One region of the Paenibacillus sp. LBL genome, then DNA from elsewhere that is predicted to be linked to it. Evidence: riboswitches for the same ligand, from Rfam matches in the RefSeq annotation. Region 1 holds a riboswitch; each other region holds the start of a gene.

What was found. Region 1 has a riboswitch for cobalamin ahead of M2277_RS25770 (ABC transporter substrate-binding protein). Riboswitches for the same ligand answer to the same signal wherever they lie in the genome.
Region 2: another riboswitch for cobalamin. It lies ahead of metE (5-methyltetrahydropteroyltriglutamate--homocysteine S-methyltransferase); the one in region 1 lies ahead of M2277_RS25770 (ABC transporter substrate-binding protein).
Region 3: another riboswitch for cobalamin. It lies ahead of M2277_RS11040 (ribonucleoside-diphosphate reductase subunit alpha); the one in region 1 lies ahead of M2277_RS25770 (ABC transporter substrate-binding protein).

Annotation. Positions count from the first base shown of each region.
Region 1 is NZ_JARXYU010000017.1:53,994-64,985, forward strand. Features, by position in the region: gene M2277_RS25760 (ABC transporter ATP-binding protein) at 1-209, opposite strand, end outside; gene M2277_RS25765 (FecCD family ABC transporter permease) at 206-1,252, opposite strand; gene M2277_RS25770 (ABC transporter substrate-binding protein) at 1,249-2,256, opposite strand; cobalamin riboswitch at 2,506-2,710, opposite strand; gene M2277_RS25775 (histidine phosphatase family protein) at 2,863-3,597, opposite strand; gene cbiB (adenosylcobinamide-phosphate synthase CbiB) at 3,588-4,565, opposite strand; gene M2277_RS25785 (adenosylcobinamide amidohydrolase) at 4,562-5,317, opposite strand; gene cobD (threonine-phosphate decarboxylase CobD) at 5,385-6,500, opposite strand; gene lplA (lipoate--protein ligase) at 6,676-7,677, shown strand; gene M2277_RS25800 (metal-dependent hydrolase) at 7,793-8,503, opposite strand; gene M2277_RS25805 (DMT family transporter) at 8,788-9,690, shown strand; gene M2277_RS25810 (Cof-type HAD-IIB family hydrolase) at 9,727-10,533, shown strand; gene M2277_RS25815 (TioE family transcriptional regulator) at 10,622-10,992, opposite strand, start outside.
Region 2 is NZ_JARXYU010000002.1:425,066-436,057, reverse strand. Features, by position in the region: gene M2277_RS07045 (SDR family NAD(P)-dependent oxidoreductase) at 1-531, opposite strand, end outside; gene M2277_RS07040 (cache domain-containing sensor histidine kinase) at 547-2,418, opposite strand; gene M2277_RS07035 (response regulator transcription factor) at 2,415-3,464, opposite strand; gene M2277_RS07030 (extracellular solute-binding protein) at 3,577-5,157, opposite strand; gene M2277_RS07025 (carbohydrate ABC transporter permease) at 5,308-6,180, opposite strand; gene M2277_RS07020 (ABC transporter permease) at 6,199-7,158, opposite strand; gene M2277_RS07015 (tautomerase family protein) at 7,165-7,347, opposite strand; gene M2277_RS07010 (glycoside hydrolase family 88 protein) at 7,609-8,814, shown strand; cobalamin riboswitch at 8,899-9,102, shown strand; gene metE (5-methyltetrahydropteroyltriglutamate--homocysteine S-methyltransferase) at 9,249-10,992, shown strand, end outside.
Region 3 is NZ_JARXYU010000003.1:605,789-616,780, reverse strand. Features, by position in the region: gene M2277_RS11070 (ABC transporter ATP-binding protein) at 1-551, opposite strand, end outside; gene M2277_RS11065 (ABC transporter ATP-binding protein) at 548-2,293, opposite strand; gene M2277_RS11060 (hypothetical protein) at 2,640-2,972, shown strand; gene M2277_RS11055 (N-acetylmuramoyl-L-alanine amidase) at 3,222-3,953, opposite strand; tRNA gene M2277_RS11050 (tRNA-Thr) at 4,201-4,272, opposite strand; gene M2277_RS11045 (MTH1187 family thiamine-binding protein) at 4,380-4,685, opposite strand; cobalamin riboswitch at 5,043-5,274, shown strand; gene M2277_RS11040 (ribonucleoside-diphosphate reductase subunit alpha) at 5,464-7,797, shown strand; gene M2277_RS11035 (ribonucleotide-diphosphate reductase subunit beta) at 8,524-9,555, shown strand; gene M2277_RS11030 (MFS transporter) at 9,949-10,992, opposite strand, start outside.

The sequences.
Region 1 (10,992 bases):
CTGTTATAACTCGAAAGCTCCCTGCCCCGGAGCGAGACGCTCCCTGCCGTAGGACTCTCCACACCGGATAACAGCTGCATCAGGGTGGATTTGCCGCTTCCATTCGGACCGATGATTCCCCACCATTCACCTTCCGTTATGTGCAGATCTACACCTGCAAGTATCGGCACCTGGCCATATGCCTTGCCAAGACCCTGGGCTCTAATCATGCTAACCCCTCCCTACGCCGTTTTTTGTTCCGGTACAGCAGGTACGCAAAGAAAGGAGCGCCTATGAATGCAGTGACCACCCCGAGCGGTATTTCCGTTGGAGCCAGCACGGAACGTGCAGCCGTATCGCACCAGACCATAAAAATCGCACCGCCCAGAGCCGACAAAGGGACAATGATACGGTAATCGGAGCCTGTGATAAGGCGTATCATATGCGGAACCACAAGCCCCACGAAGCCAATGACGCCGGAGACCGATACGGCAGCGGCGGCAAGCAGGGTAGCTACGATCAGTACGCTTGTCTTCAGGCGATCCACATTCAATCCCATATGAGCGGCCTGCCGTTCCCCAAGCGACAAAATATTAAGCGCCCGCGACCGGCTCCATAAATACGCGAATCCCACGATAAAATACGGGAAAAGGATGGCCGTATACGACCATCCGCGCATGCTCAGGCTCCCCATCGTCCAGTACAGGATTTGGTTTACCGTATCTTTGGACATCACCGTCAGAAACGAAACCACGGCGCCCAGAAACGACTGCATGACCACCCCGGACAGGATCAGTCCGTGAATCGGCAGCTTTCCTTGATCCCTTGCCAACAGCAGAACAACCCACAATGTGCCTGCTCCGGTCAGAAATGCTACAAGCGGCAGGGTGTAACCTCCGGCAAAGGAGTATTCCATCCCGAAAAAAATCAGGGATGCTGCGCCAAGCGCAGCACCCGAGGATACACCGAGCGTGAACGGATCCGCCAGCGGATTACGCAATACGCCCTGAAAGGCAGCCCCGGCTACCGCCAGGGAAGCTCCAACAAGCATCCCCAGCAAAATCCGCGGTAACCTCACCTTCATCAGAATTTGTTCGGATGAAGCTTCCCAGCTCGGGAGGATGGAATCGCCGATCCCCGGCAGCCGGTGCAGGAGCATCGCCCCAATCTCTCTCACAGGCAGGTGAACGGATCCGATTCCGAGACTGACAACCAAGGTTAGCAGCAATAGGATAACGCCGGCCGCACCGAATCCTGCAAGTTTTTTACTCATGGATTCATCAGTTCCGGGTAAACAGCCTTCGCCACTTCAATCAGTCCTTGCGTAACGCGGGGACCCGGACGGCTCAGCAGGTTGGCATCTACGGCAATGACCTGATCGTTCTTGATGGCTTCGATCTGATCCCAGCCTCCGCGCTCTTTAATGAGTTGATCCAGTGTTTTTTTGGTCGCTTCATCAACCACATCGTCCGTGTACAGAATAACATCCGGGTTCGCAGCGATAATCTTTTCTTCGCTGATTTCGAACCAGCCTTCCGTATCGCCAGCTGCATTAACACCACCGGCTGCAGTGATGATCTCATCCATAAATTCGCCTTTGCCTACAGTCCATCCCGGGGAGAACTCGACGTACACCTTCTTCTTGTCTTCATCCTTCACGGATTTCACAGCTTCCGTAACGGATGCCAGTTCCTGCTTCATCTGATCTACGACCGCTTTGGCATCAGCTTGACGATCGGTAATTTGTCCGATCAGCTCAATGTTCTCCATCACGGCATCGATGGTTTTCGGATCATTGACAAACAGGGTTACGCCAAGCTCACGCAGTTTCTCGGCATTCTGTGCATTCATCGAAGCGGCAAACACCACATCGGCATCAGCTGCAATAATAGCCTCTTCATTCACTTGGAATCCGCCCAATTTGGGCTTGGATTTCGCAGCTTCCGGATAATCGTCATTATCCGATACGCCTACGATTTCCTCATCCAGACCCAGAGCAAACAGCTTTTCCGTCTCGGACGGAGTCAAGGATGCAATCTTAGCCGGCGCTTTATCAAACGTCATTTCAACCCCGGTTGAATCCTTAACCGTTAATGGATACGTGGTCTTAAGCTCCTCACCGGAGTCGGCTGGCGCTTCGTTAGTCTGCCCTTGCTCCTGTGCAGCTTGCGGCGTGGTTTCTTTCGGTGCCGCTTCTTCCCCGCCACAGCCGATCAAGGCCAGAGCCATCAGTATGGCTACTAGAAGTACGGACCATGTTTTGTTTATTGCTTTCATCTCTTCAAATCCCCCTAAACATAATTGAGAACCTGGCGCTGTACGTCTAAATTCCTTCAACCGATCCCCTGAGCAGGAAGAAAAACGTCAATCGTCATACTCCAAAGAAGCAAAAATCCCTGATTCCTCGTAAATAAGGACTCAGGGATTACGTTTTAACATAAGGACACCTGGATAACCGTTCACAGATAGCGCCTTAAACTGCCGTCCGCACGGGACTGCAAAACGTAATCCTCTCCTCGAAGGACCGTCATTCATTCGCTAAGGGCAGGTCTCCTGACTTACAGGCTGTAACGACTTCCCCGCCTTCCCAAGCGCTGACGCTCAGTGGCATGTGGAGAAGTCCCTGCTTCACAGTGGCGGGACCGTGCCGGACTTGCACCGGCTTCCCTATTAACCCGGCAGAAGACATGAATAACCTCTTCTGTCCGGGACCCTCGCAAACAATATGAATTTATTTATGATAGGCCAAGCATGGTTTCTCTGCACAAGATTATAGGCGATAAACCATCGCCTTACAACTGGAAGTTTCGCTCGTTTCAAGGGTTTAACGATATTGGTTTTTCCCGTTATCGTTCATTCCGCACCAAAATCGTACGATTTCATTTATTCGTTTACCCTTACGCCTCGCCAGCGTGCTCCGTCCCAGGCCAGCTGCAGCTGGAGCACCTCGCCCGGCGATACCGACGTAGCCCAGAATTCTGTATCCGGGAGGGTTGCCGCTGCAATCTGCCGGATGACGCCCCCGTGGGTGACTACAAGCACGTCCATATCGAGCACCCCCGGCTGAGTCTCGGTATCGTGGCCCGCTGATTCTGACTCTGACTCTGACTCCAAGAGAATAGCGGGGCCTTCCTGCATCGACAATAACCCCTTCATATCCTGATACATTTCGGCCAGAAAAACCTCAATTCGGGAACAAAAAGATGGCCAACTCTCCCCGCTCGGCGGCGTAACCGTTCCCGGGTTGTCGATCCAGCGCCGATAAGCCGCATTTTCCTTCAAATCCTCGTAGGTTTTCCCTTCCCAATCGCCAAAATCAAGCTCCCGCAGCTTCCTGTCATAACAGACACCGGGAATAACGCTGCCAAGCTCGACCTCATTTGTAATGCCGGGCATATGTAAATCCGGCAGGATGCAGTTCAGTGTTTGTCTACAACGAAGGAGATCACTGCAATAGACCTTGGCAAAATGCCTGGAGCGAAACTCCTCCCGCAGCGGAAGCAGCTGTTCCAACCCTTCCATCAGAGCCCCCTGATCCTCGTGACCCAGGTAACGGCGTTCCTCATTCCACTGCGTACGGCCATGACGAACAAGATACAGGTTCAGGCTTACAGCCATAACGCACCTCCGGCTGCTGTAATCAGCCCCAGCACCGCTGTGCCGAGTACCGTGAACAGAATGGATACGCCCAGCAGAAGCCGGGTTGTCACCCGAATATGCTCTGCATGAAGCGCACGTTCGGGATCGCCCATGTAAGCCCGGAACGAGATCACGCCTTGATAGGAATTCTCGCCTCCCAGGCGAATGCCCAAGGCACCGGCAACCGCGGATTCCGGGAAGCCGCTGTTCGGGCTTGGATGCTTCCGCGCATCTCTTTTGACCATCGCAATCGCTTGCTTCCACTGCAATGAGAACATCGCAGCCACCACGGTTAACAGGCCTGCGGTCAGGCGCGCTGGTATCCAATTGGCGATATCGTCCAAACGGGCGGAAGCCCAGCCTAGGGACTCGTATTTCTCGTTTTTATAACCGACCATGGAATCGAGTGTATTCACCGCACGGTAGGCCATTGCAAGCGGCGCTCCGCCGATCAGGGCAAACAACAGCGGGGCGATCACCGCATCCACGATATTTTCCGCCACCGTCTCCACCGTTCCGCGTACAACCTCCGGCTCATCCAGATGGTCGGTGTCTCTGCCGACCACCATGCTAAGGGAGTATCTCGCTTTGGCGAGATTCCCGGAATTAAGATGGCTGTATACTTCCAGTCCGGCATCACGCAGCCCTTTTACAGCAATCGTAGTGGCTATGAGCACGATCTCCGCTCCCCAGGCAAGCCAAGGATGAATCGCCGCACACAACAGCAGCAGAAGCCAAGTCAGCACAAAGGAGCCGCCGGCCACAATCACCGGCAGCAGAATGCCCGCACGCTTCAGGCCTTGAGCCGTAGTCGCACGATGGCGTATCCATCCTTCCACCCGGCGAATGACCTTCCCCATGCCGATGACAGGATGGGGCAGCCATCTCGGATCCCCGATCAGTAAGTCCAGCAGCACGGCTGCCCAGATGACCCATATGGCTGTCATATCCGGTCCGCTCTCTCAGAGACAATACTCTCCGTAACACTGCGGTAAACGAGTTGGCCAATCATACCGCCCATATCGGTTGCAGTTCCGGCATAATGATGATTCACGCCGTAAGCGGGATTTCCGCTAACCCCCAAGACGATGGCATCGGTTGTCGTTCCGGTCGCGATGGCTCCCGTTTCATGATCCTTCACGCCCAGATCATGAAGTGCTGCGGCCTTTGCTTCCGTTGCCGTCAGGACGGCATTCACCATACAAGCAGGCGTCATCATCCCGTCGATCAACAGCATGATATTAATCGTGCCCGGCTGATAAGCGGCAAAGGTCGTACGGCTTGATCCTGCACGCGCAGCATTGCCCACACCAGCGGTGGCGCAGCATAGAATGGAGGCTTGTTCCCCACGCTCTTCCCATATGGATGCATATTTCAGTTTTACCGCTGTCATCAATCCCGCCGTAGAGCCAGCCGGATACCCGTGTTCCTCGATAAAGCTAAACATATCGTTTACGGGATCACTGCAATCGTAATGCCTGTTCACATAGCGGTTCACCAGATGATCCACACGCCCAAATCCGCCGCCATATATGGCACTACTTAAGGAAACGGCCTGATCCGGCAGCGATATCCGAATATGCGGGTAATCCTGCTCCGCTTCCAGGAACACTGTCGTTCCCGGCCACGCTTCCGAACGGTAAAGGTGACTCTTGCTTGTTAGAAAAGGTACGGCCACGTTTCTCTCTCCCTGCTCCATGATCTTGTTAACTCCCCACCAAGTGCGCTGCCCATGTAACTGCCGTTCTGACAATCCCTAAGGCACGTCATCCAGAAGATTTCAAAAGAACCTCCGCCGCCATGGCAAGCATCCTGTCGTTGGACTGGGCATCTTTAACGGCTAGCCGGATATGGCGCTCACCCAGACCCGGGTACATGGCGCAGCTGCGGACAAGCACGCCGCGTCTGCCCATTTCCCGTTGAAAACTTTCTGCGTCCATATGCTGCGGAAGCTCCATCAGCAGAAAATTGGCTTCCCCTGGCGTAACATCGAGCCCCAGCGCTTGCAGTCCCTGCATCAGCTTGACACGCTCTTCGTGAATCAGCTGCAGCGTATTCTGTTCATAATCCCTTCCGCTCCCTAAACACACTTCTCCTGCAAGCAATGCCAGCCCATTGACACTCCATGTGACCTGCTTGCCAGCCATCGCCTGTATGACATCGGGATGCGCAGCAGTATACCCGAGCCGCAGACCCGGAATCGCATAGAACTTGGTCATCGATCTTACGATTACCGTCCGAGGATATTGATGGAGCTCTGGCATCAAGGTCTGCCTGTCTTCCAGCGGAATGAAATCAATAAAGGCCTCATCCAGCACCAGCCAAGTCCCTTCTTGCTCTGCAGCAGACGCCATATCGCGGATATCCTCGAGGCTGTATTGAACCCCGTTCGGATTGTTGGGCTGCCCCAAGAATACTAAATCCGTGCGGGCAAGCAGCGCCACAATATCCGCCTTGTCCGCACGCCAGTCCCGTTCCGGGCGACCGCAAACGGATCGGATATCCGATCCGAACTTGACAGACAGCTCCCGATATTCGGAAAAACAGGGATCGACCACTCCAACCGTTCGCGGCTGAAGGCCCATCAGCAGCAATGCCATGCATTCTGCCGCCCCATTGCCGACAAGAATTCGCTGGGCATCGGTGCGCAATTCCTCAGCGAGCATTCCCTTGAAGCTGCGATGCCCGGGATCCGGGTAACGAATAACTGCGCCCAGTCCTTCTTGCAATGCTGTTATGACCCCTTGAGGCGGTCCAAGCGGGTTAATGTTGGCGCTGTAATCCAGAAAAGCCGAAATCGGCTGTCCAAACGTCGAAGCAGCTGTCTCCACATCCCCGCCATGTCCGTATACCTCGATCAAGGGTTGTCTTTTATCACTCATACGGGCTCCTCCAGTTCCATTCCACAGCGCTTGCAAGCCCTGCCGTTATGTAATGCCACCATTATGTCGCTACATTCCTTGACTCGTCAACATGGAATGCTTTGTCTCTGCCTTAAAATTGGTTTACAATAGTCTTTGTGGCACCACATTTTGAATTGTGACGACGGAGGATACTATGCTATTTATCGATAATCAGGGGATCCATGATCCATCCATTAACCTAGCGATTGAAGAATATGTCTTGAAGCACTTGTCGATGGACGAGAGCTACCTTCTCTTTTATATTAATAAGCCTTCCATCATCATCGGAAAGCATCAGAATACGATTGAAGAGATCAACCAGGAATACGTTCGTGACAACAACATTCAGATTGTACGCCGGCTGTCCGGCGGCGGCGCAGTATACCATGATCTCGGAAACCTGAATTTCAGCTTTATTACAAAGGATGACGGGCAGTCCTTCCACAACTTCCTGAAGTTCACCCAGCCGGTCATCGACTTCCTGCAAAAGATGGGCGTGCCCGCTGAGCTCAGCGGCCGAAATGACCTCCAGGTCGGCGAGAAGAAAATTTCAGGGAACGCCCAGTTCTCGACGCGGGGACGCATGTTCAGCCACGGCACACTCATGTTTGATCTGAACCTGGATGACGTACAGGCATCGCTGAATGCCAATCCGGAAAAATTCAAATCCAAGAGCACCAAGTCCGTCCGCAGCCGCGTTGCAAACATCAAGGAGCTGCTCGGCACCGACATGACCATTGAACAGTTCCGCGCTGAACTGCTCCGCTCGATTTTTGGCATGGAGCCTGACCAAGTGCCGCAGTATGTGCTTCAGGAGAAGGACTGGGAAATCATCAACCAAATCTCGAAGGAGCGTTATCGGAACTGGGATTGGAACTACGGACTGTCCCCTGAGAGCAACGTGAAGCATGCCAAGAAATTCCCGGTGGGCATTATCGATATCCGCATGGATATCCGTGAAGGACATATTGGAGAGATTAAAATTTACGGCGACTTCTTCGGTGTAGGCGATGTCGCTGACATCGAAAACCTGCTCCGCGGCAAACGTTACGAAGAGCATGCCGTTCGCACCGCACTGTCAGACATCAACGTCAAACACTATTTTGGCAACCTGGAGTTTGATGATCTGATCAGCCTCATCTTTCTTGAGGAATAGAAGGTCTGAGGCATCCTGTTACTGGATTCCGGCCCAAATTTAAATAAGCCTCCCACCCCATGTGGTAAAAAACACAGAAGGGTGCGAGGCTTTTTTCGTCGATAACAGCTATTCATCACGAGGCCATAAACACATACCACACCAGGATAAGCGTCAACAGTATGCATACATTCTCTACTGTACGCCCCCACTTGCTTCCCGTGCTCATAATTTTAAATTTAATTCTCCATTTGAACGGCGGCAGCGGCCGGATGCCGCGGTTGGTCAAGGCATCTGCAAGCAAATGAATGGAATAGGACAGACCTCCGGCAAACCATAGACTTTCCCCGCCGATCTTGCCCTGCGATGCAAAATAGAGCAGACCTGTCCATCCAACGGCAGCATAGACGGTATGGGTTAACCCTCGATGGGTCACCAATGAACCTGCAATCAGCACGCTGCCTGCAATCGTGTTCCATGGGCTGAAGCTTTGCCCGAAGGATATCAGTCCAAGACCGATCAGAAACATCACGATATGACGCAGCGTCCGGCTTGGCAGGTATGACACGACCCCGATCAGTCCGGCCAGGGCGATGTTCCATGGCGCATACTCCTTGCCATAGAATGCAACGAATATAGCGGCGCCAATCATGGCGAGCTGAAGTATCCTCAGCATGCCTGAAGGAATGGCTTTGCGGACCAGCAGGGAGTTGGGTTCGTCAATGTCGGGAAGCAGAGCGCTAACCAGGGCCACAGCCGCAGCAGGCAATGTGACAGGCACCCCGCTCATGCCCATTACGGATAAAGTAACCCCTGTGCTAATAATCAAATGAGCTCTCCCCATCATGATGACAATCTTCCTTTCTAAAGCTCTGTGTTGACTATGGGATAGATGCCGGTCTTTCGTCCGATAAGCCCAGGGTCATGAGAATATACGTTCGGTTCATAAGTATAGCAAAATCATCCTCTTTTTGTCTAGCCCTTCCACTTTTGCTAGGGTTAAAAATGGTTGTCCTATCATCTGATATGGGATACAATTTGATCACTTGCCCCGGATTTCTGCCGGGGACAACTGTACGGACTCTCATCAGGAGTTGGAGTTTCTCATTTTCGGAAAGGATGACTACATAAGTGAAACGCGCACGAATCGCCGATCTCAGCCTGCTCGTGGTGGCTATGATGTGGGGATCTACCTTTCTCATCGTCCAGCATGCGGTACGCGTGCTCCCGCCGATGGCTTTTAATTCTGTCCGTTTTCTGGGAGCGGCCTTGCTTCTGGCATTCATCATTACGGTGTTTTATCGGAGCCAGTGGAAGCGAATTTCCGGAAAAATGCTTGTTCATGCTTGTCTGCTGGGTCTTTTTTTATTTATAGGCTATGCGTTTCAAACCGCCGGCCTGCTGTACACGACCACATCCAATACAGGATTTATCACAGGTTTGTCCGTTGTGCTGGTACCCTTCATATCCTACGCCTTATTAAAGCATGCCATCTCCAAATTCACTTGGATCAGCGCCTTGCTTGCGGCAGCAGGCCTGTATCTGCTGACCTTCACCGGATCGGGAATACGTCTGAATCAAGGGGACTTGCTGGTGCTGGTATGTGCCATTGGTTTTGCGCTTCATATCGGCTACACGGGCATTTATGCCGGGCGTTATCCTTCTTTGCTCCTGGCTGCGCTTCAGATGGCTGTTGTCGGAATATGCAGCTTGATCGCTTCCGTGGTGACTGAACATGTCGGGAATACGTCCGACCTCGTGGAGAAGTTGACCCAGCCGAACGTCCTGTGGGCACTGGCTGTATCCATCGGACCCACCAGCGCCTTCGCCTTCTGGATTCAAACCGTCTGTCAAAAATATACAACGCCTTCCCGTGTAGCCATCATCTACGCAACTGAGCCCGTATTCGCTGCGCTAACCGGAATCCTGTTTGCCGGGGAGCGGCTTACAATCATCGGAGGCATCGGTTGTTTATGTATTTTGGCAGGAATGATGATTGCGGAATTGAAGTCTGCGCCACAGAAGGTACAATAGAGATAAGACAGAGATAGATTCAAAGGAGAGATAACCATGACAACTTACAAATTGATGGCCATCGACATTGACGATACCCTGATCAATGACGATAAGGAAGTAACCCCCGGTGTCCAGCAGGCGCTGGAGCAAGCGGTCGCCCACGGTGTCGTTGTGACACTGGCTACCGGACGTGCCTATGCGTCAGCCCAGGCCATTGCCCGTCAGACCGGACTCAACGTTCCCATTATCACCTACCAAGGTGCCTTGATTAAAAATCTGCTCGATGAGAAGGTTCTCTACGAACGCTTCGTTCCCATTGATGCTGCCGTGAAGCTGTTTGAATACTGTGTGGAACACAATCTTCATCTGCAAACCTACATTGATGACAAGCTCTATGCCCGTGAAGAGAATCAGAAGCTTATCGATTACTGTGCCCTGAATCGTACGCCATATTATATTGAGCCTGATTTTATGACCATGGTTCAGAAGCCAACTCCAAAAATGCTCATCATCGACGATCCTGACTATCTGGATGAGCTGATTCCTGTGTTCCGCGAGCTGCTTGGCGATGAAATGCATATTACCAAATCCAAGCCGCACTTTCTGGAGTTCATGCATAAGGAAGGAACCAAAGGACACGCCCTCACCTTCCTTGCCGATCATTTTGGCTGTGATCTGAAGGAAACCATCGCTGTCGGCGATTCCTGGAATGATCACGAAATGCTGGAAGCAGCCGGACTTGGCGTCGCGATGGGCAATGCCATCGAGCCGCTTAAGGCGATTGCGGATTACGTTACGCTTGGCAACAACGAGGACGGCGTGAAACATGTCATTGATAAATTCGTGCTGAATAACGGTTAACATACGAAAAAAATAAACAAACGGTAACAAGCCTCCATGGTGATCCATGGGGGCTTGTACTTGTTCATATTTAGTCCTTTGTACGCGGTCAATTACATTCGCTTGGAGCATAGCAAGCTTGCAGACGTTCCGCTGTATCATTTCGGTCCGTATCAAATGTAAGAATCGGCTTCAGGAGTGATGCTTCGTTGTATTTCAGCAGCCCCACCTCGATACACAGCTCCATCAACTTATGAATACCGTTGAATTGCTGGCGATTCCGCTGATGAATGATGGACAGCGCTTCACGCACCAATTTCCTGGCCTGATCGATACTCTGATGTTCTACGGCTTGGATAATTTCTTTAATTCGCTCCAGATAGTACACGGTTCTCCGAAGCGAACGAATCAGCAAAATCTGCCGGACATGCGATGGAGTATAGAGCCGGTAGCCATTCTCGGGATTTCGATCCGGGGTTA
Region 2 (10,992 bases), on a different contig from region 1:
CTCCTTCGCCAGCCCTTTGGTGTAATTGAGGACAGCCGCCTTGCTGGCTGCATAAATACTCGCTCCCGGCCCGCCGCCATTGTGAGCGGCTACCGATGTCATGTTTATAATACGGCCGGTGCCCGCCGCTTTCATCCCTTGGATGACCGCTTTGCTGACGAATACCGTACTCTTCATATTCACATCCATTACCTTGTTGTACAGCTCCTCGGTCATTTCCGCATTCGACAGGCGCTGAACCAAATGCCCTGCATTGTTAACCAGAATCGTAACCGGTCCGCCAAAAGCCTTCTCGACTTCGCTTACAAGTGCCTCTGCCTGCTCCACATGCGTAACATCTGCGCGAAATGCATGAGCCTCACCGCCAAAACCTCTGATCTCGGCAACAGCTTCTTCTGCGGCTTCCTTGCTGTTCAGATAGTTCAGCGCCACCTTGGCTCCACTTCTTGCCAGCATCAACGCGACCGCGCGGCCAATCCCTCCACTCGAACCTGTGACCAGAGCAATACTTCCCGATAAGTTAATATGCATGTCGATCCCTCCTGATTAGGTTTGCAGCTGTTTCAGCCTGCTGTCTTGTTCGCGCACTCTTTCCATACGCGGCATAGTCATGACAATTCTTGTGCCTTGATCCGGCGAACTGTGAACCGTGATCCCGTATTCTTCGCCATAGACCATCTGGATGCGCCGATGAACATTGACGATGCCGATGCCGCCCCTGCGGCGGACGTGCATCCCGTCATCATCATCGACCAGACGGTTCTCCTCCAGCCTCTTGCGCAAATTATGAAGCTTCTTGTCTGCAATGCCCTCCCCATTGTCCTCCACCATGACCAGCAGATTACCCTGCTCAATCCGCGTGTCAATGCGGATATAATGCCATGCTTCTATTCCTTCCGGAAAGGCATGCTGGAATATGTTCTCGACGATGGGCTGCAGGGAGAGCCTGACCATTTTCTCCAGCAAGAGCTCTGGCGGCGTGGCTACCTCGATTTCAAAGTCGCGCCCGATGCGATGCTTTAATATCATCATGTAATGCCGCACATGGTTAAGCTCGTTCGCAATCGTGATCTCCTCCAGATTGGTCTGAATGGAATAACGGAGCATGAAGGCCATGGCCTCCACCATGTCCGAGATCTCATCCGAATCCTGGACGATGGCGTAACAATTGATCGTCTCCAGTGTGTTGTACAGGAAATGCGGATTGATCTGCAGCTGCAGCGCCTGAAACTCTGCCCGCTGACGCTCAAGCTGTATATCCTGCAGCTCCAGCTGCGTTTTTTGATTGTGAAGCTCCGTATCGTACACCTGCTCGATCATGTCGGACAACCGGCTGACCATGAGATTGTAGCTATGAATCAAGCCGCCGATTTCATCCTCCCGCGGTTTCGCGTCAGAGATGTGCGTCCAATTCCCCTTCTCTGTCTGCCTCATGCCATTCTTCAGATTGCGGATAGGATTCACGATCGATTTGCCAAATCTGTAGGCCAGGATGAGCGCAATAATCAACGTGACCAAACCTACAATAATGGTGGTAGAACGAATCCCTGAAATGGGAGCCCGCAGCTCTTCCAGCGGCATCATAATGACAAGACTCCAGCCCGAATATTCAGACTGGCGCGAGATGATCATCGTTTTGTCTCCAAGCACCGGTTCAATGAAGCGATTGTCGCCCTTCGCAATAATGCGCTCCGGCAGATCCGTTGCCGTAATTCCGTCCATATCCACATGCTCGGGCGCATAAACGACTTCACCTTCGCGATCCAGGATGAAGAAGAAGCCCTGCTCTCCCAGATCAACGCCGTTCCATAAGCTGGACAGTTGATCTTCATTGAACTCAACCGCAAGCACGCCCTTTACCTCGTACGAATTCATCCCCCGGATTTTGCGCGCAACGGTAATCACGCTATCCCGATCCTGCTCCAGCAAGCTGGTCTTCAGGATGACAAATTCCCCGTTTTCCGGGGTCTTCTTCATCAATTCCCGGAGGCGATCGGTGGGATCAATCGACATCGCGGAGAAATTCTGATTCTGGTCAAAAATCGACCTGCCGTGAAATCCCAAAATATACATCATGTGCGTTTGGGTCGGATATTGAATGAAAATTTTCTGAAAGACATCCTTGCGGATGAGATTCGTGAACCTGTAATGCTCGTAGCTGTCGCTAGGGTCCATATCCAGAAATTTCTTGACGGAATCCTGCAGCAGAATTGTATTGCTGATCCGCTCAAACATTTGCAGATGATTGTCCGTTTGTCTTGCGGCGTTCGTGATCACGGTGGTCATATACTTCTCTACCTGCTCATCAATCGCTTCAGATGATTTCATGTAGAAGAAAACGCCGACCGTGGTAAGCGAGAACAATACAACGATAAAAAAATACAGAAAAATTTGACGGGACAAACTCCTCCGCATCATTCGATCCCCAGCAGCTCTCGATATTCAGAGGGGGTATACCCGGTTACCTTCTTGAAGGTTTTCGTGAAATGGGGATGATCCGCATATCCCACCTCGAACGATATATCCGTTATTTTATAGTGCGGGATGGCGAGAAGTTTCTTCGCCTTCTCCATTCTTTTTTTGATCCGGTAGTGGACAAAGGTCTCATCCGTCATCTGTTTGAACAGCTGACTGAAGTAAGACGGGTTGAGTCCGAGCATATCGGCAACCTCGTCAAGCGAGAGATCCCGGGACAGATTGCGTTCAATGTAAGCTTTTGCCTCTTCAACAGGCTCCTTGGCATTGCCTTTTCGCTTCTCCCGAATGAGCTTCACCGTCTGATCCACTGCCTGGCGGAAATCCTCAAAGGTATTGCGTTTCACGCCAGCTTCCGATTCGGGCATTCCTGCCAAAGACTCAAACGAATACACATCCCTGCCGTTTAGCTGCTTGATCAGCTTCGCGTAGAGCTCATCCAGCAATTCCTGAAGCTGAATGGCTTCAAGCCTGCGCTCATTGCAATAATCCTCAATTTCCTGCAGTTTGGCCTGGATGTCATTCATTTGCAAATGCCATACGGCGAGCTCCAGCTGCTCCAGCCAATTCTCCAGCTTGGACAGAGGGAAATACATTCGTTGTTTCTCCTGCATCGATTTCCGGTCCGACATCAGTTTATTCATCGTGTGATGTACCACCGATTTGGTCACAGGCTTAAGCAAATACTCCTTAACCCCATACGACATACATTTCTGAGCGTATTCGAAATCTCCGTAACCGGAGATAACCACCACCGTAATGTCGCCATATTTCTCATAAAGCTGCTTGCTCAGCTCCAGGCCGTCCATCTTTGGCATTTTGATATCCGTGAAAATGAAATCCGGTCGTGTCGTCTGGATCGATTCCAATGCTTCAATGCCGTTCTCGGCCGTATCCGCTTGAATCATCGAAGGATCCGCCTGGGTGATCAGTTTCGCCAAGCCCATTCTTATCATAGGTTCGTCATCAACGACCAGAATGCGGTACATTACCCGTTCCCCTTTCGAAAGCAGCGAGAGTAGTTTAGCTTTAGCAAGATACTCCTCTGCTTGATTCAAGCAGAGGAGTCATTCTTCAACACTATACTAAAACATGCTCTGCTTATTCGAAAGCGTTTTCTTTTTCGTTAAATCGTTTCGTTGCTTCTTCAATAATCTCGTTGCCGCCTTTGGACAGGTATTCTTCCAGCACCTTGCCGTAATCTTCGATCGGCTCCCTGCCGTATACCATGCGCAGGACATGTTCCAGGATCAGAGGCGGAAGTTCATCCGATTTCGGATTCAGCTCGGGGTACTTAACCATCGCTTCCAGTCTCGGATCGAACTCGATCCCGCGGCGACCTTCCTTCGATAGCATGTTATCAAAGGCACTGATCAGTTCCTTGCCGGAATCGGACAGCTCGGATACGCGCTTGTTGTACGTTGTATCCTGCACCAGCCACAGCCAGTAGTTCAAATACCGCATTTTATCCGCGCCGGCGGCATCCGTCGGAACCTCAAAGACCGGCTTGCCATCGGTCACTTGATAATCCTCGCCTTCAATCCCGAAGCTGAAGAACAATTCCGCATCTTCACTGACCATCCAGTTGAAGAATTTCACGATATCCTCCGCCTTATCCTTCGCTTTGGCGTTAATGAAGAAAGAACGGGTGACCGGATTATAATGGGCATAGCCCCCCTTGCCATCAGGTCCTACCGGAGATGGAATCAGAGCTACTTTGGCATCCGGTACATTCTCGGTGAGCTGGGTTCCCCAGATCGGAAGCTCATTCGCATTCATGGACCACATGCCAGCTTTGCCGCTCGTTACGATGGACTTGAAATCAGCGCTCTCGATCGTGGCAAATTCCTTGCTGATCAGTCCTTCTTCATGCATTGTCTTATAGATTCCAATCGCTTGCTTCATATTCTCCTCGTCGAAGAAGGTAGGCTTCACCTTCCCGTCCGGGAACACTTTGAACTGGTTCAGATAGCCCAGTACGTCATAAGCGCCGAAGAAGGTATCGGCATATTTGAAGTTCTGGCGACCGGCATAAGGCTGCTCCACCCCGGCTTCTTTGAACGCGCGGAGTACGTCCATCGTCTCCTCAACCGTTGTCGGAATTTCCTTGCCCACCTTCTCCAGCAGGTCGGTACGAATCCATGTTGCCCGTCTGGATGGATTGGAGAGAATTTCGGGAATCCCGTAAATGTTGCCTGTCTTCGAGTCCGTCATCCGCTTCCAGGCTTCCTCCGGGATAAACTTGAGCAGATCCTGCCCGTGCTCTTGCAGAAGATCGTTCAGCGGCAGAAACACTCCGTTCTCGACAGCGCCAGCCAGCTCAGGGCCGCTGATTCCGCCAGTTCCCTGCACCACATCCGGAATGTCGTTCGTTGCAAACATCTGCACCATTTTATCCTGGTACTCATTATGTGGAATGAGACGGATATCAAGGTCCGTATTCGTCTTTTTCTCCAGCTCCAGCACATATTTATCCTTGTTGATATCCGCATTCTTCTCCACGTAGGATACGTTGAGCGTCCGCATCGAGATGGAGAATTTTGTTGCTCCCGCTGCTTCCCCGCCTTCTGTTTTACCGCCACCGGCATGGGTCCCGGCGTCGCCTCCATTGTTGCCCGCACAGCCAGCAAGCATGGTCAGAACAAGACCTGCCGTGAGCGCGCGCGTCCACCTTTTTCTCATGATTACCCCTCTTTTCAAGCTAATATAGTCGCTCATAATAGCGCTTTCAAACTTAATATCAGTATAGAGAGCCGTCAGGGCGGGAACAAGGAATGTCTTTGGCTCGGTTTGTCGTTTTTTTAGGATCACGCTTTGGACTACTCCACTGAATTATTCTTTGATCGACCCGATCATCATCCCATGAATGAAGAACCGCTGCAGAAACGGATACAGGAGAATGATGGGCACCGTGGCTACCAGAATAACCGCCATCTGGATGCCTTGCACGGACTGGGAGCTTGCTTCAAACGCAAGGTTGCCTGTATCGGTCAATCCTTCGTTCACGAGCAGCTCTCTTAACTTCACCTGAAGGGGATATTTGGCTCGATCGTTGATATAGTAGAGTGCATCCATGTATTTGTTCCAGTTGGTCACCGAGTAGAATATGCCTACCGTCGCCAATGCCGGCTTCGACAGCGGAAGCACGATGCTCCATAATGTGCGGACCTCGCTGCATCCGTCAATACGGGACGAGTCGATCAGTTCATTCGGAATCTGGGTGAAGAAGGTTCGAAGCACAAACAGATTGAATGCACTGATTGCTGTTGGCAGCATCAACGACCACAGTGTGTTCACCAGATTCAGCTCACGCATCAGAATAAATTGCGGAATCAGCGGCGCCGTGAAAATCATCGTCATCAGGATGATGATCATGATCGTTTTTCTGCCTACATACTCGGGTCTGGACAGTGGATACGCCAGTGAGGCAGTAGCTGCCAGATTAATGAAGGTACCGAACACTGTAATATAAACACTGATTCCAAAAGCTCTCCAAATGGAGACGTCATTGAATACATGCTGGTAGTAAGCAAACGTAAACTCCACCGGCCAGAACATGACCTCTCCCCGGTCAATAGCGCCTGGGCTGCTGAACGACTGAGCGATCACGTTGAGAAAAGGGAACAGCATGGTGAGTGCAAGAAAGGTAAGGATAATATAGTTGCATACAAGAAACATTTTTCTGCCTGCACTGTCATATTTCACGTTGGATGTCACTCCCCTCTAATACAGCGACTCGCCGGTCGCTTTCTTGCTGATGGTGTTTGCTATCGAGATCAGGAACAAGCCGACAACGGATTTGAACACCCCGATGGCTGTTGCATAGCTGTACTGAAGCTGCTGCAGGCCAGCCTTATAAATGTACGTATCCAGAATCTCGCTGGATTGAATGTTAAGCGGGTTCTGAAACACAAAGACGCGTTCAAATCCATAATCCATGAAATCCCCAATCTTGAGCAGGAACAGGATCGTAATAACAGGAAGCAATGCCGGCAGCGTAATGCTGAGGGTCTGACGCCATCTGCCCGCTCCGTCAATATCGGAGGCTTCGTAGAGATCCGGGTTGATACCTGCAAGTGCCGCGAGATAGATGATGGTCCCCCATCCGACGTCCCTCCATAATCCGGAGCCCACCAGCACAGAACGAATATAGGAATCCTCTCCAAGAAAATAGATCGGCTCCATGCCGAACCAGCCCAGCATCACATTTACGATCCCGGATGATGGAGACAGAATGCCAACAAAGATACCGCTTACAATGACCCATGATAAAAAGTGCGGCGCATAGAAAATGGTCTGCACAATCTTCTTGTAAACGACTTGGCGAACCTCATTAAGGAGTAATGCCAGAACAATAGGCGCTGTAAAAGCAAACAAAATGTCGTACGTGCCCAGTAGAAGTGTATTGCGTAAAATTTTCAAGAAATCGTAATGCTGGAACATCCGTTCAAAGTGCTCGAGACCCACCCATGGACTTTGGGTCACGCCGGCAAACAGATTATAATTCTGAAATGCGATGACAGAGCCCATAAGCGGAACATACTTGAACAATCCGAAGAACAGAAGACCTGGTAGGGATATGAAATACAGTGCCCTGTATTTCCACATGAAGCCTAATATGTTTTTGCGCTTGGTATGTTTTCCCGGCAGCGCCTTGCTTACTGCTTTTGTTGGTTCGGCCATCTGTGCTCACCTCTTGTTTCTCAAATTGGCCGGTGCATGATCATCTATCGGAATTTCGTCAAACTGGATGCTGATGAATTCGGGTTCACGATCAATAATACGGGATAACTCTCTTGTAAAAACATCAATGATTTCGCTCTTCTGCTCATCCGAGCGTCCCTCATACATTTTAATCGTAATTTGCGGCAACGGCTTTCGCCTCCTTATGAAATGGATGTGATGAATATCCTTATCCTATAAGTTTTCAGGTACGGGCAGCAATGGAAGTTGATCGCTTCCCTTGTGTTTTTTCTAGGTGCAGAAGGCTGCTTGTGTTTTTTTAGCATCGGCTTGTTATTTCAATAGTTCTTCTGCTCCGCGTATAGAATTTATCGCCTTTCTATGGAACAATAGGTCTCAGCAGAAACGAAAAATCAGCCGATCTATACCATAAGTTCTGGGAGGGTTACGATGAACGGACAACAGCAGGAAGCGATCGCATCCTATGCGTTATTATGGGAACGACTCGAGGCCAAACTATCACGCATGGCGGAGCAGCTGGCAGACAAGGTTCCCCATGCAACCAAGAACGGGATCTATGATTCCACCCGGATCGATTGGTGGACCTCCGGTTTTTGGCCGGGGATGCTGTGGATTATGTATGATATGACCAAACAGCCGCAGTATAAGGAATGGGCTTGGGAATGGGACATGAGACTTGAGCAGGCCATTATTGCAGAGAGCAACTTTCATCATGATGTAGGCTTTCAGTTTCTGCCGACGGCCGTAATCAAATATAAGCTGACCGGGGATCAGGATGCCAGGCGCAGAGGGGTGCTGGCCGCTACCCTGCTGGCTGGAAGATACAATCCTGCGGGACGGTTTATACGTGCCTGGAATCAGGTGAAACCTACCTCCTGGAATCACGGGAATGAAGGCTGGTCCATCATTGACTCCACCATGAACCTCTCCCTCCTGTTCTGGGCCTCCGAGGAGACAGGTGATCCGAGATATGCGCATATTGCCAGAGAGCAGGCCAATACGGTAGTGGAGCATTTTATAAGACCGGACGGCTCCGTTCGGCACATTTGTCGGTTTGATCCGTTCACCGGGGAATTCATGGAAGCGCTCGGAGGACAAGGACTGGGACCCGAATCCGCCTGGAGCCGGGGTGCTGCCTGGGCCTTGCATGGCATGGCCAACACGTACCGGTATACCGGTGATATCCGATATCTGGACGCCGCGAAACGCGTGGCGCATTTCTTTGTCGCGTCCCTTGAGGAGGATTCCATACCGCTCTGGGATTTTCGTGCGGAACCCGAGAAGCTGGAAACACCCGCAACAGCAGCAACCCATCAATCAGCTGAATCTCTCTTCATTGCGGCAGAACCCCGAGATTCGTCAGCAGCATCCTGCGCTGCTTCGGGTTTGTTTGAACTCGCAGATCAGGTACCGCAAACCGAAAGCGCGGTGTACCGCAGAAGTGCCTTGCGCATCATCGACTCCTTGACGACTCGTTACGCTGAATGGGATGATCCGAATTATGAAGGCATACTGAAAGAGGCAACAGGCCATCGGCCTGGTGACCAAAATATCAACGTCTCCCTGATCTATGGCGATTACTATTATGTTGAGGCCGCTGCCAAGTTAATGGGATGGAAAAACCGGATCTTCTGATCCGGTTTTTTTGCGTAAGACAACCTCCATTTAAATAGGTTGCATAATTATGGAATTTATTGTACCTTGATACTCAGCAATCAAATTTAATTAATGGGAATAGGTGCTGATGTTGAAGCCTCTTCAATTTCAGCTTAAAAGGGAAGTTTGGTGCAACACCAACGCGGTCCCGCCACTGTAACAGAGGAGTTTGCCATCGGATGATGCCACTGATCAGCTTTTGATCGGGAAGGCCATGGCAGACCTTGATTCTGGAGCCAGGAGACCTGCCTATTCTGACAACACTGCTTACCTACGGGAGATAGGGAGGTGTTAAAGATCGCAGCATCCGTATGTACACAACGGAGGCGTCTTTACCCTTGATATTTTGATCGGGGTAAAGGCGTCTTTTTTTATTCAGTCATTTAAATATGTTGGTGGAGGCGAAGATATTGATGGCAAATGTTCAAAGCAGCAATCTCGGCTATCCGAGAATCGGAGCAAATCGCGAATGGAAAAAAGCATTGGAATCCTTCTGGAGCGGCAAGCTTGAGGAACACGAACTTCTATCCAAGTTGGACGACATTCGGTTGGACCGTTTACGCATTCAACAGGAGAAAGGCATCGACCTTATTCCGGTTCATGATTTTACAATGTACGACCATATGCTCGACATGTCGGTGATGTTTGGCTTGGTGCCACAGCGTTTCAAGTACGATGGTGGTCCTGTACCGCTGAGTGTCTATTTTGCCATGGCTCGCGGCAGTCATGGTGCTGCCGCGTGCGAGATGACCAAATGGTTTAACACGAACTATCACTACATTGTACCGGAACTTCAGGATGCCAAACCACATCTTACGGTCAACAAGCCGCTAAAAGCTTACCGTGAAGCCAAATCCTCGCTAGGTATCGAAGGTAAACCTGTTCTTGTCGGTCCCTATACCTTCCTTAAGCTGTCTAAAGGCTACACCCCGGATCAATTCGAGTCCTTGCTGGACCAGTTCACGGATCTGTATGCGGTAATCCTGAAGGAGCTGGAGCAGGAAGGTGTTCAGTGGGTGCAGTTCGACGAACCGATTCTGGTTACTTCATTAACCAAAGATGAATTGGCGCTTGTATCATCCGTATACAAAAAACTTCATGCAGCGGCTCCGGCGATCCGGATCATGCTCCAAACCTACTTCGATTCGGTCAGCCATTATGTAGAGATCATCTCCTTGCCAGTGCAAGGCATCGGGCTTGATTTCGTACACGGCCTGGATGGTAATACCGAACAGCTGCTCAAGCACGGATTTCCTGAGGATAAGGTACTGGGGGTTGGTCTTATCGACGGGCGTAACATCTGGCGTTCAGATCTCGATGCCAAGCTGGAATTGCTGGACACCCTCTCCCAAAAGGTGAAGCCTTCTCAATATGTGATACAGCCGAGCTGCAGCCTGCTCCATGTTCCCGTATCCACAGCTTATGAGGATAAGCTGGACCCCGTACTTCGCCAGGCGTTATCTTTTGCCAATGAGAAGCTGGACGAATTGACGCTGCTCACTAGCGCGCTCAATAATAATGGGATTGAATCCGTTTCCGAGCAGCTGAAAGAGCATAACCAGGCCGTAGCCGCCATGAATCAATCATCGCTGCGGAATAACGAACAGGTACAGAAAGAAACGTCCAAGGTTGTCGGATTGAATCCGACTCGAGCGCTGTCGTTTGAAGAGCGGCGCAAAGCCCAGCAGAAGAAATGGAATCTCCCGCTCCTCCCTACCACAACCATCGGAAGTTTCCCTCAGTCGACCGAAGTTCGGCAGGCCCGGAAGAACTGGAGAAGTGGCGAATGGTCTGCCGAGCAGTATGAAACCTTCCTCGCCGAGCAAACTCGCGCCTGGATTGAGATTCAAGAAGACATCGGCCTGGATGTTCTCGTTCACGGGGAGTTTGAACGGACTGATATGGTGGAATTTTTCGGAGAAAAATTGGATGGGTTTTCCTTTACAGCTAACGGCTGGGTTCAGTCCTACGGATCGCGCTGCGTCAAACCTCCCGTCATCTATGGAGACGTTGAGTTCGTGAACCCGATGACCGTGAAGGAAACCGTATATGCACAGAGCCTGACCTCGAAACCCGTCAAGGGGATGTTAACCGGACCGATCACGATCCTGAACTGGTCCTTCGTTCGCGACGACATATCAAGAGAATTGGTCGCTT
Region 3 (10,992 bases), on a different contig from region 1:
AGCCCGTAGCGGCGGGCCCGGTTACCGGAGAGGTTGTTCAGCAGTGTCACCACCACGAGTGGCAGGACGGCTACCAGCATGATCTTCCAGTTGATGCTTGCCATGACTGCAACGGAGACAATCGCGAACACGAGTCGTCCCCAGAAGTCCACCCACGACTCCGCATACTCTACAACCTCATCCACGTCATCGCGGAAGCGGCTCATCGCCTCCCCCGGCGATGCCGGCAGATTTCGTCCCGGCCAGCGCATGATGCCTGCCAGCATATTGGTTCGCAGAATAGCCTGAATATGATAGATATACGTTACCCAGGCGTAGAACGCGGCGAAGAATGTGCCTACGCGGGAGAACCTGACAACCGCAATGAAGATGAGCGGCATGGCAAGCCACACGTAATCCGTAGAGCTCGCCGTTGCCCGATCAAAGAACCACTGCATGCCAAGCCCAATTAACAAAGGCAGTGAATGAAAGATACACCATAGAATTCCGTTCACGATAAATAAAGATGGCCGGTAGCGAAACAAACGCCCGATAAATCCGGTAATCGTCATGCAAGCTCCTCCTCTCTGCCCGTAATCAGCAGTCTGGCATAATGTGAAGCCGGATCTTGTGCAAGTTCTTCCCGTGAGCCGAATTCCAGAATCCTTCCGTCACCCAGCACCATAATTTTATCCACCTGCTCCAGCGTGGCCAGACGATGCGCAATAATGATGCCCGTACAACGGCTCATCAGCTGATCCACAGCTACCTGCAGCATTGTTTCCGTTGCGGCATCCAGGCGTGAAGAGGGTTCATCCAGAATCACTAGGCTCGGCTGCGTCAGGAATACCCGGGTTAAAGCGAACAGCTGTGCTTCCCCGGCAGACAGCGAGGATCCGCCTGTTGTCAGATGCGTTTCCAGGCCCTCCGGCTGCGCATCGATCCACTGACGAAGTCCAAGACGCTCCGTCGTTTCCAGAATGAACGCGTCGGATACACCCTTATCAAACAACGTCAGGTTGTCGCGCAGCGACCCATCAAACAGCTGCACGTCCTGCGTTACCATACCGACCCGGCGGTACAGCGCAGGCAGCTTCAGCTTCGTAATATCGGTACCTCCCACGCGGATTACCCCGCTGTCGATGTTGTACAGGCGCAGCAGAATTCGGCTTAGGCTTGACTTCCCGCTTCCGGTGCGCCCGATAATACCAAGACGTTCACCCGGCTTAACGGTAAAATTAATGTCTTGCAGCACCGGTTTATCTTCGTTGTAGCTGAAGTTAACTCCCTCAAACTCCAATCCGAGCGCACCCTCGGGAAGCTCTTCTTGCTCTCCGTCCACAATCTCGCTCTTGTTGGACAGGAGTTCCCTGGAGCGGAGCATGCCGGATTTTGCCTTTTGAAACTCTTGCACCTGATCGCCCAGCATCTCAATCGGGTCGTTCAGCATCTGTGTATATTGATAGATCAGGAACAGGGTTCCCAGCGTAATCTCGCCAATCAGATAATAACGGACCCCCAGTAACAGCACAGCGGTAACGGCAAGTGCAAACAGAACAACCGTGGTATTCCAGGGAATGACCCGCAGCATCCAGGCTTTTCTCCCTTTCAGGAATACACTGCGCATCAAGCGGTGAAACCGATTCATTACGTACGATACATTGCCGTTCGCCTGAACGTCCTCAATGCCTGCGATACGCTCTTCAATCAAGCCGAACAGCGAAGCACTGGCTTCCCGTTCGCTTTTGGATGAATTAACGCCCATGTTCCGGATGAACACCATAAACAGAATCGACAGCAGCGTGAAGACCGTCATGACGATGGCGATAGGCAGACTCACCGTGAACATGAACCCCAATATCCCGGCCAACAGCACAAAACTGCCGATGACCTGCACGATAAACATCGCAAAAAAATTCGAGATGCTGGTTACATCACCATCGACCCGCTCAATCATTTCGCCTGGCGTCTTGACGTTATGAAACCGCATATCCAGACGCAGGCAATGCTTCAAAAGATCGCCACGCAGCCGGTTCGTTGCGCGCCACGAAATATCGTTACCCAGATAACTGACAGCCACCGTAATCAGCTGGTTAATGACAGCCACAACCAGGAATAATCCCGCCAGCTGAATCAGGCTGGCCAGAACACCGCCACCAGCTGCCGTATCGATAAACCGTTTAATAATCTGCGGATTCAGCAGCTGCAAGCCTGTCGACGTCAACAGCATAATAAGCAGAAGCAGCAGTCGTCCTTTGACCGGCTTCAAATATCGCAGCAGCCACGACATAGAAACCTTTTCTTTTTTGGGCACAGTGCCCACCCCCATATGCAAGCAAGTATGTACAAACCTCCATCACCCCAAAAAACAAGGCATGGCGGCAGTAAATCATTACCAGTCTACATGAAAACCACAGCCATTCCTAGGTAAAGAATAATTATAATGGGATGTGCGTTTATTCAGGAATGCATGATACATAAATGTCGCAGCCACGCGAAATTTCCCGGTTGGACATGACTATGAAGAAAGCTCATTTATTTTTTTCTTCCTATATAAATCTTCCAAGTCAAGACCCGCTTCAAAAAAAATCGAATCCCATAATTCAGCATACTCGTATATGTATAATAGAGTGACGTGCAACTTTTTGGAGGTGGGCATAATGAATACTGGGATCAGTGGATTAGACGGACTGGATGAAGAGAAGCTATTGGAAATTCGAGAAAATGCCTCAAAGCTCTCAGATATGAAACAAGAGGTGCCCGTGGAAGAACTGTTCTCGGAATCATTTATTCAACGGCATACCAAGTTTTCTTCCATAGATCACTTGCTGAAAGCTGCTGGTTACGAGGGAAGCACGGATGAAGATTTTGACATATTCATACAAGGAAGTACGATTAACCCGTTTATCGTTGAACATACCCCATTTCGAAGCTGGAAGGATTTTCAGGAATTAGCCGTATCCGCCTATATCACGAAATGGCTGGGATTCTAAATAATGTTGGCAGAATATCAGGTCCACACTAAGGTCTAGTTGAGGATCGAAAGAGCAGAGGATCGAAAGAGCAGAAGACCAAAGAAGCCCCTCTAACCGAAGTTAGAGGGGCTTCTGATATATTTTTTAAGGGGTGCTTTTATTATATTCTGCGAATCTTAATGGGAGATTAAATTTTAATTAAGGGGAACTAAAATGTGGCTGGACGATTGGCTCATGGGTTATGGGTTATGGGTTATGGGTTATGGGTTATGTCTCCTTTGTTATCGTTGCTGTCTTTGTTTTATTGTCCCATCCCACGGTTGCACCCAGTGCCTCGGCAGTCGCCCGAAGCGGTACATAGGTCACCCCGTTAATCAGCTTGCCATCCTGAATTGGTTTGCCGTTTACAATAACATTCACCTTATCACTCACCTCACCAGCCGCCTCCTTCTTTTGCAACCCGAGATATTTTGCAATGCCGGCAACATGACCTTCGATGAGGGCACCTACGACATCCTCTCTCTTAAGCTTAGCTGCATCCGCGGCAACATCAACAAACAAATTTTCTGTCAGTACCGCAGGCATGTTCGATTCACGGACCATGTGCAGGTTCTTTGCCTTCTGCCCCCTGTCGATTACGTTAAAAGGCTTTAAGGCCGTCATAATCTCGGTATGAAGCACATTTTGCAAAGAGGCTGTTGCAGCCGACGTATGCGTGTACTTATAGGATTCGAAGCCACCGGCTCCTCCTCCTGCATTACAGTGGACGGAAACCAGGATATCTACCCCAGCCTTGTTGGCCGCCTCGGTCCGCTCCATTAGCGTAGGAAAGACATCCGCAGATCTGGAGAGCAGCACCTGCACGCCATTGTACTCGGCCTCCAGCCGTTTTTTTACGCTCAGGGACACCGCTAGCACGATGTCCTTTTCCAACAGACCATGAGCAGTCGCTCCGGTATCTTTTCCACCGTGGCCTGGATCAATAAATACCTTCTTCATCTCCCTTCACCTCATCTTTCCGAGCCGCAGCCCGTTTCATCTTTTCGACAGCGAAGGCCACGAACAAACTCGAATAATATGAATCGCTTACTATGTAATATATGATATAAAATGCCGAATGATAGGGCGCTCTCTCCTTAACAGGAATAGCCCCCGGATCACCCAGGGGCACAAAAAACACGCCTTGCGGCGCCATTTTTATATCATTCCAGCCAGAAATCAGGATATGATCTCCTTGCAATGAACATGCTGGTGAAGGGAATTGAACCCCCGACCTACGCATTACGAGTGCGTTGCTCTACCCCTGAGCTACACCAGCATATGTGGTTCGAAAACAAGCCTCCACGAACAGCAAAATTATTATAATACTTTAGCAGCAAAATACAAGTCCCAGCCTAGCCGGAACATCCCTTGCAATAAGCAAGATTATCCGCCTAATTTTTCCTGCACCGATTGAATCTTTTGCTTGCTGGAGGAGACTTGATCCCTGCGGTCATCAATCTTGACCGAAGTCGATACGCGCTGGGCTCCAGATAGAAATGGCGCCTCATGCAGAGCTTCAATCGCTCGCCAGATCATATTCAGCTCGCCCTCTATGATGGTGCTCATCGAAGTCAGCTCATATGTAATCCCGTCCTGTTGTTTCAATATACGCTGCATCTCGGCCACATAAGAGCTTAAGCTCGTTGTTGCTGTTCCAATCGGAATCACCGTCACTTCCGCTATAGCCAATACCAAAACCTCCCTCGCAACATCTCATATATAGAACTCTTCAATCTCCAGACACAGATATCATATCAATTCTGATCACTCATATCAAAGCCCCTAACTCGCTATTCACAATAAAAAATAGTCTGCTCCTTCCACCACAGATCCAGTACGCAACTATCGTATTTTGTCAAAACGATAATATACGTGGTATGTGTGCAGAAAAGGTCGCATTCGGTCACAATCCAGGAAATGTTATGGCCTTTTGACAGTTTCTTAGCTGGCACAATGACCGCTCGTTTGCTATAATTCTTTTTGCGTTCAATTTTAAGAATATGGTTTACAAACACAATATATTGGGTTAAATTAGATAAACAACAACCAAATATAGTGTGTATAGGTGCCGGAACAACCTATAAGGCGGTCCGGCTTAATAGGGAAGCATGGTGTAAATCCATCACGGTCCCGCCACTGTAAGGGCTCTCGGCTATTATCCTATCCAGGCCGAACCAAATCATGGAATATTCTTCTGGCGGACCTCATCAAGGTCTTGGGGAAGGCTCCGATTTGTCAAAGTCCGAGTCAGGAGACCTGCCTGTACGCAGCCAACACCAACCTACGGGACATTAGGTAAGTGTTCGTTAAACTTGCGTCTGTACATAACATCAGGCCCCTTCAAGGGCTTATGTCAAACGTCATTCACGAATCACAGCGCACGGACATTTTCAAGCCTGCGGGTTTTAGAAAATGTTTTTTTGATGTCCTTTTTCATATTTCCCCCTAAGAAAGCGAGGAATTATTCATGCCCCAGCTCGTAGTTAAACCGAACAACCGTCAGCTCGCCTTTGATGAAATACGCCTCTCTGTCTATGCCGACCGCAATCTGAAAGGATTGGACATGCTTGATAAAGAGCGCCTGCTTCGCGGCGTAAATGCTAAACTGCGCGGTGAGCAAGTCACCGGCGAAGAAATCAGCAGCGCCTTCACGATGTCCGCGCTTGAGCTTGTGACAAAAGAAGAGCCGAATTGGAAGTTTGCAGCTGCGCGTTCGTTTCTGACCTCTTTATATAAAAAAGCGGCCACCAACCGCCGATACAAAGCCTACCCGGAAGAGCCTTACGGTGCCTTCTACCCGCTCATCACAGAGCTTGTACAGAAGGGCATCTATCGCGAGGATCTTCTGACCAGCTACACCAAGGAGCAAATCGAAGAGCTCGGCGAATGCATCGATCCAAGCCGCGATCTGCTGTTTGATTACATTGGTCTTTTGACACTGGCTGAGCGTTATTTGGCAACCGACTTTGACGGTCGTGTCATGGAACTTCCGCAAGAACGCTACATGGTAATCGCAATGTTCCTCATGCACAACGAGCCAGCCGACAAACGTATTGACCTTGTAAAAGAAGCCTACTGGGCGATGAGCAACCTGTACATGACAGCTGCCACACCGACCATGTCCAATGCAGGCAAAAAAGTAGCAGGCCAGCTCTCCAGCTGCTTCATTGATACCGTTGACGACTCTCTGGAAGGCATCTTCGATTCCAACACCGATATTGCCCGTCTCAGCAAAATGGGTGGCGGCATTGGCGTGTACCTCGGTAAAGTCCGTGCACGCGGCTCGGATATCCGCGGTCACAAGAACACCAGCTCCGGCGTTATCCCTTGGATTCGCCAATTGAACAACACTGCCGTAAGCGTTGACCAATTGGGAACTCGTAAAGGAGCCATCGCGGTTTATCTGGATGTGTTCCACAAAGATATTCTGTCCTTCCTGGATCTGAAGCTGAACAACGGTGACGAGCGTATGAGAGCCCATGACGTGTTCCATGGCATCTGTCTGCCTGACCTGTTTATGGAGGCTGTAGAGGCCCGTGAGGAGTGGAGCCTGTTCTGTCCTCATGAAGTGAAGAAGATCATGGGCTGGAAAGACGAGAACGGCCGTTCGCTTGGCCTGGAAGACTTCTATGATCAAGCTCAAGGCGATGGCGAGTTCCGTCAAAAATATGCACAAGCCGTGGCGAACCCGCAGTTGCCGCGTATTACGGTACAAGCGATCGACATTATGAAACGCGTGATGAAATCCCAGCTTGAAACGGGTACACCGTACATGTTCTACCGCGACACGGTAAACCGTGCGAACCCGAACTCTGCACATGGCATGATTTACTCATCCAACCTGTGCACCGAGATCATGCAGAACCAATCTCCAACCGTTGTCGAGCAAGAAGAGTTGGTAACAAAGGATGGTCAAACCCGGATCGTTATTTCCAAAATCCCTGGCGATTTCGTTGTCTGCAACCTGAATTCCATCCACTTGGCTCGCGCTGTACCGGCCGGTGTGCTGGAGCGTCTCGTTCCTATCCAGGTTCGTATGCTGGATAACGTTATCGACATCAACAATATTGAAGTTCTGCAAGCCCAATATACCAACAGCCAATACCGTGCGGTCGGTCTTGGAACCTTCGGTCTGCATCACTTGCTGGCGCTGGAAGGTATCCGCTGGGAGTCCGACGAAGCCGTTGCCTATAATGACAACCTGTATGAACACATCAATTACCTGCTCGTGAAATCCAGCATGGAGCTGGCCAAGGAAAAAGGCCACTATCCGAAATTCAAAGGCTCCGATTGGGAGAGCGGCGAGTACTTCACGTTCCGCGGTTACACCGACGGCGAGCATGAAGGCAAATTCGTAACCACCGAACAGTGGCGTGAGCTGCAACAGGAAGTACAAGCCAATGGTGTCCGTAACGCATGGCTGTTTGCCATCGCACCGAACGGCTCCACATCGATTATCGCCGGTTCCACAGCGAGCATCGATCCATTGTACGAACTTCTGTCTTATGAAGAAAAAACCACCTACAAAGTGGCTAACCCGGCTCCGGATCTGTCTGAAAAAACAATCTGGTACTACAAGACCGCTTTCCTGATCGACCAGCATTGGTCCATCAAAATGGCGGCTGCGCGTCAACGTCACGTTGACCAGGCGCAAAGCTTTAACCTGTATGTTCGCCCTGATATCCGGGCTTCGGAATTCCTGGAGCTGCACCTGCATGCATGGAAAGCCGGCATCAAGTCCACGTATTATGTGCGCAGCCGTGCGTTGACGATTGAAGAGTGTGAGTCGTGCGCAAGCTAAGAGTTTAATGTAAACTATTTCGAACCCGCCCAAACCCTCCCTTCCAAGGGAGGGCCCCAAGGGCTCTGCCCTCTGGACACCCGCAAGGTGTGCAGGGAATGAATGAGGCGCTTCTATGTTACTTTGGTGGCTAGGAGCGCTTTCTCCCTTCGGGAACGCTGGAATGTAGTGCGGGGACTATGGCGTTACTCGTGCGTTTATTGAGTTACTTCCTGCGTGGACCGCTCTCCCTTTGGGAGTCGCTTCTCATCTTGTGCAGGGACTAAGGCTGCTTCGTGCGTTTATTGAGTTACTTCCTGCTGGGATCGCTCTCCCTTTGGGAGTCGCTTCTCATGTTGTGCAGAGAGTAAGAGCTGCTTCGTGCGTTTATTGAGTTACTTCCTGCTGGGATCGCTCTCCTTTTGGGAGTCGCTTCTCATGCGGTGCGGGGACCTTTGAGGTACTTCGCGCGGTTGTTGAGTTGCTGCCTGCTGGGATCGCTCTCCCCTAGGGAGTCGCTTCTCATGCGGTGCAACAAGCATCGAACGGCTGTAAGCGGGATTGAATATACTTTCTAATACAAGACTACAAGGGTAAGGGTATCCAAGCGGAAGAGTTTACGTCCGCCTTTGGGAGCCCTTTGATACCATTAAATACATTCAAGCAAAGGGCGGACAACAGCGGCTGGAGAGTGGATACCCGTCCCTCAACCCGCCCTACTATGATATGCAAGGAGAGAGAATTGGCATGCAAATGCAAAAGATATTTAACACCGAAGCACCCAACCGCTCCACCCGTGTAATTGAAGGTGAGTGCTCCGGGATCTTGAACTGGAACGACATTCGGATGCCTCATATGTATAAACTATACAAGGTGCTGCTGCTGAACCACTGGATCGCGGACGAAATCCCGATGTCCAAGGATGCGCAGCAGTTCCCTACACTGGACTCAGAGGAACAGCGTACCTTTAAAATCAACATCTCCCTGCTGGCTGTGCTGGATTCCATGCAGACGATGTTTGTCAGCGATGTGAAGCGTTATTTTACCGACTCGTCACTCGAAGCCATCTCGGCCATCATCGGTCAGCAAGAGGTCGTTCACAATCAATCCTATTCCTACGTGCTCTCTTCCATCGTTTCGGATCAAGAGCAGAAGGAAATCTTCGAATACTGGAAGCATGATCCGGTTCTGCTGGAGCGCAATCAGTTCATTTCAGATATTTATCAGAACTTCCGCGATAATCCGTCGCCGCAAACCTTCTTTGAAGCGATGGTGGCCGACCTGATCCTGGAAGGTATCTTCTTCTATAGCACGTTTGCCTTCTTCTACAACCTGGCTCGCGACCAGAAGATGATGGCAACCAGCCAGATGATCTCTTACATTCAGCGTGACGAGAACCAGCACTGCTACTTCTTCGCCGAAGTATTCAAACAGCTGCTCAAGGATTTCCCAGAGCTGAACTCCCAAGAGAACATCGACTACCTGTACCGCACCATCGACCGTGCTGTTGAGCTCGAGACCAACTGGGCACACTACACGCTCAGCAATGTACGCGGCATCGATCTGAACGAGTTGGGCGACTACATCAAATACATCGCAAACCGTCGTATTACGATGATGGGTCTGGAAAAAGCTTACCAAGGCGTAGACGTCAACTGCATGCCATGGATCAAGCCTTTCTCGGATGAAGCTCTGAACGCAACCAAAACCGATTTCTTCGAAGCCAAATCCCGTAACTACGGCAAGGTTGGCGACGACAACGGTTTTGACGATCTATAACAGAGTCTTCAAAGTCCTTGGGACACCCGCAAGTTTTGCAATGAGTTTATAAAGCGCTTCTAGGCTAATATAGCACTAGGAGCGCTTTTTCTCTTTGGGAATGCTGGAAGATTGACGTAGGGACGATGAAGCCATTGTGTACTTATGTTGAGTCTCTGCCTTCGGAGGCTGGTCTTCTATCGGTCGGTTAAACTGAGCTACCTCAACAACATCTCACACGAGATCATTAGGCAGGTCCCCAAAAAACGAACAAACCTCGGAGTCATTGTCTCCGAAAGTATGATGTGATTTTCTAAGGGGGGAATCGCTTTCTCGCTTAATAAAGAAATTCGCTCACTCAAATAATATTCAATTTATGGATATTTTCTAAATTCCATTAGAAAACTTTATATTCTAATGGGTTGTATTAATCTGTTTTGCCGCTCCGACAACAATGTGTTTTTTCACATAGAATATAAAGAATATTCCTAGGCCAACTTCTAACACACTGGTCAGTATAGGTACAGATCGAATTCCAAAATAGTATATAAAGACTCCAGTTAGAAACGCCCCCACTTGTATAGAAGCTAAACTACAAGTGTTCCAAAGGCCAAACAATCTGCCTCGTAAATGAGCAGGCACGTCAGTTTGCATTATTTGTCGTTCAAAAGGTACGATAAATGCACCTACAAAAGCGAATAACATTAAACTAATCGCACCTTGATAGAGCTGCTCTGTAAAACCAAAGAGCGTCCAGGTCAGCCCCATCAATATATATACATAACCATATTTATAAGGGTTCTTAAACAAGAACTTGTTATTAGCTAACCAGTAGCCTACCAATACTGAGATAATACCTTCAGATATATAGAGTAAACTGATACCATAATGCTTTGTTTCATAGACATTGGATACAAATTGCTCTAACATCAAATTGAATGATCCAATGATTATTCCCCCTGATAGAGCTGCAAGTAGGACAAGTTTTACAAATTTTTGTTCTTTTATTACTTGTATTCCTACAACAAACTCCTTTTTGATGTTCTTGGAACTCACCATTTTCCTATTGTTTTTCAGGGTAATTCTACTACTTATAATTGCTGAAACAAAAAATGAAAGCGAGGTAACCATCCAAGCAATATCCAGATCTAAGAAGGAAATTAAGGTTCCACCAGCTGCAGCGCCTAGTAATCTAATAGAACTTGTTATTGTGAAATTAAAGGAGTTAGCTACAATTAAATCATCCTCTTCAATTAAATCAGGTATGATCGTTTGACGTGCAATAGTTGCTAAAGAGTTTAGAAGTCCACCTACGAACCTTAATAAACAGAATAAAATCCAAGCATACATACCACCTAGTAACGGAACAACGATATATCCTAGAAATAAAATTCCCCGAAATACTTCTGAAAAAACAATCACCTTCTTCGGATTAAATCGATCGACTAAGAAACCAAC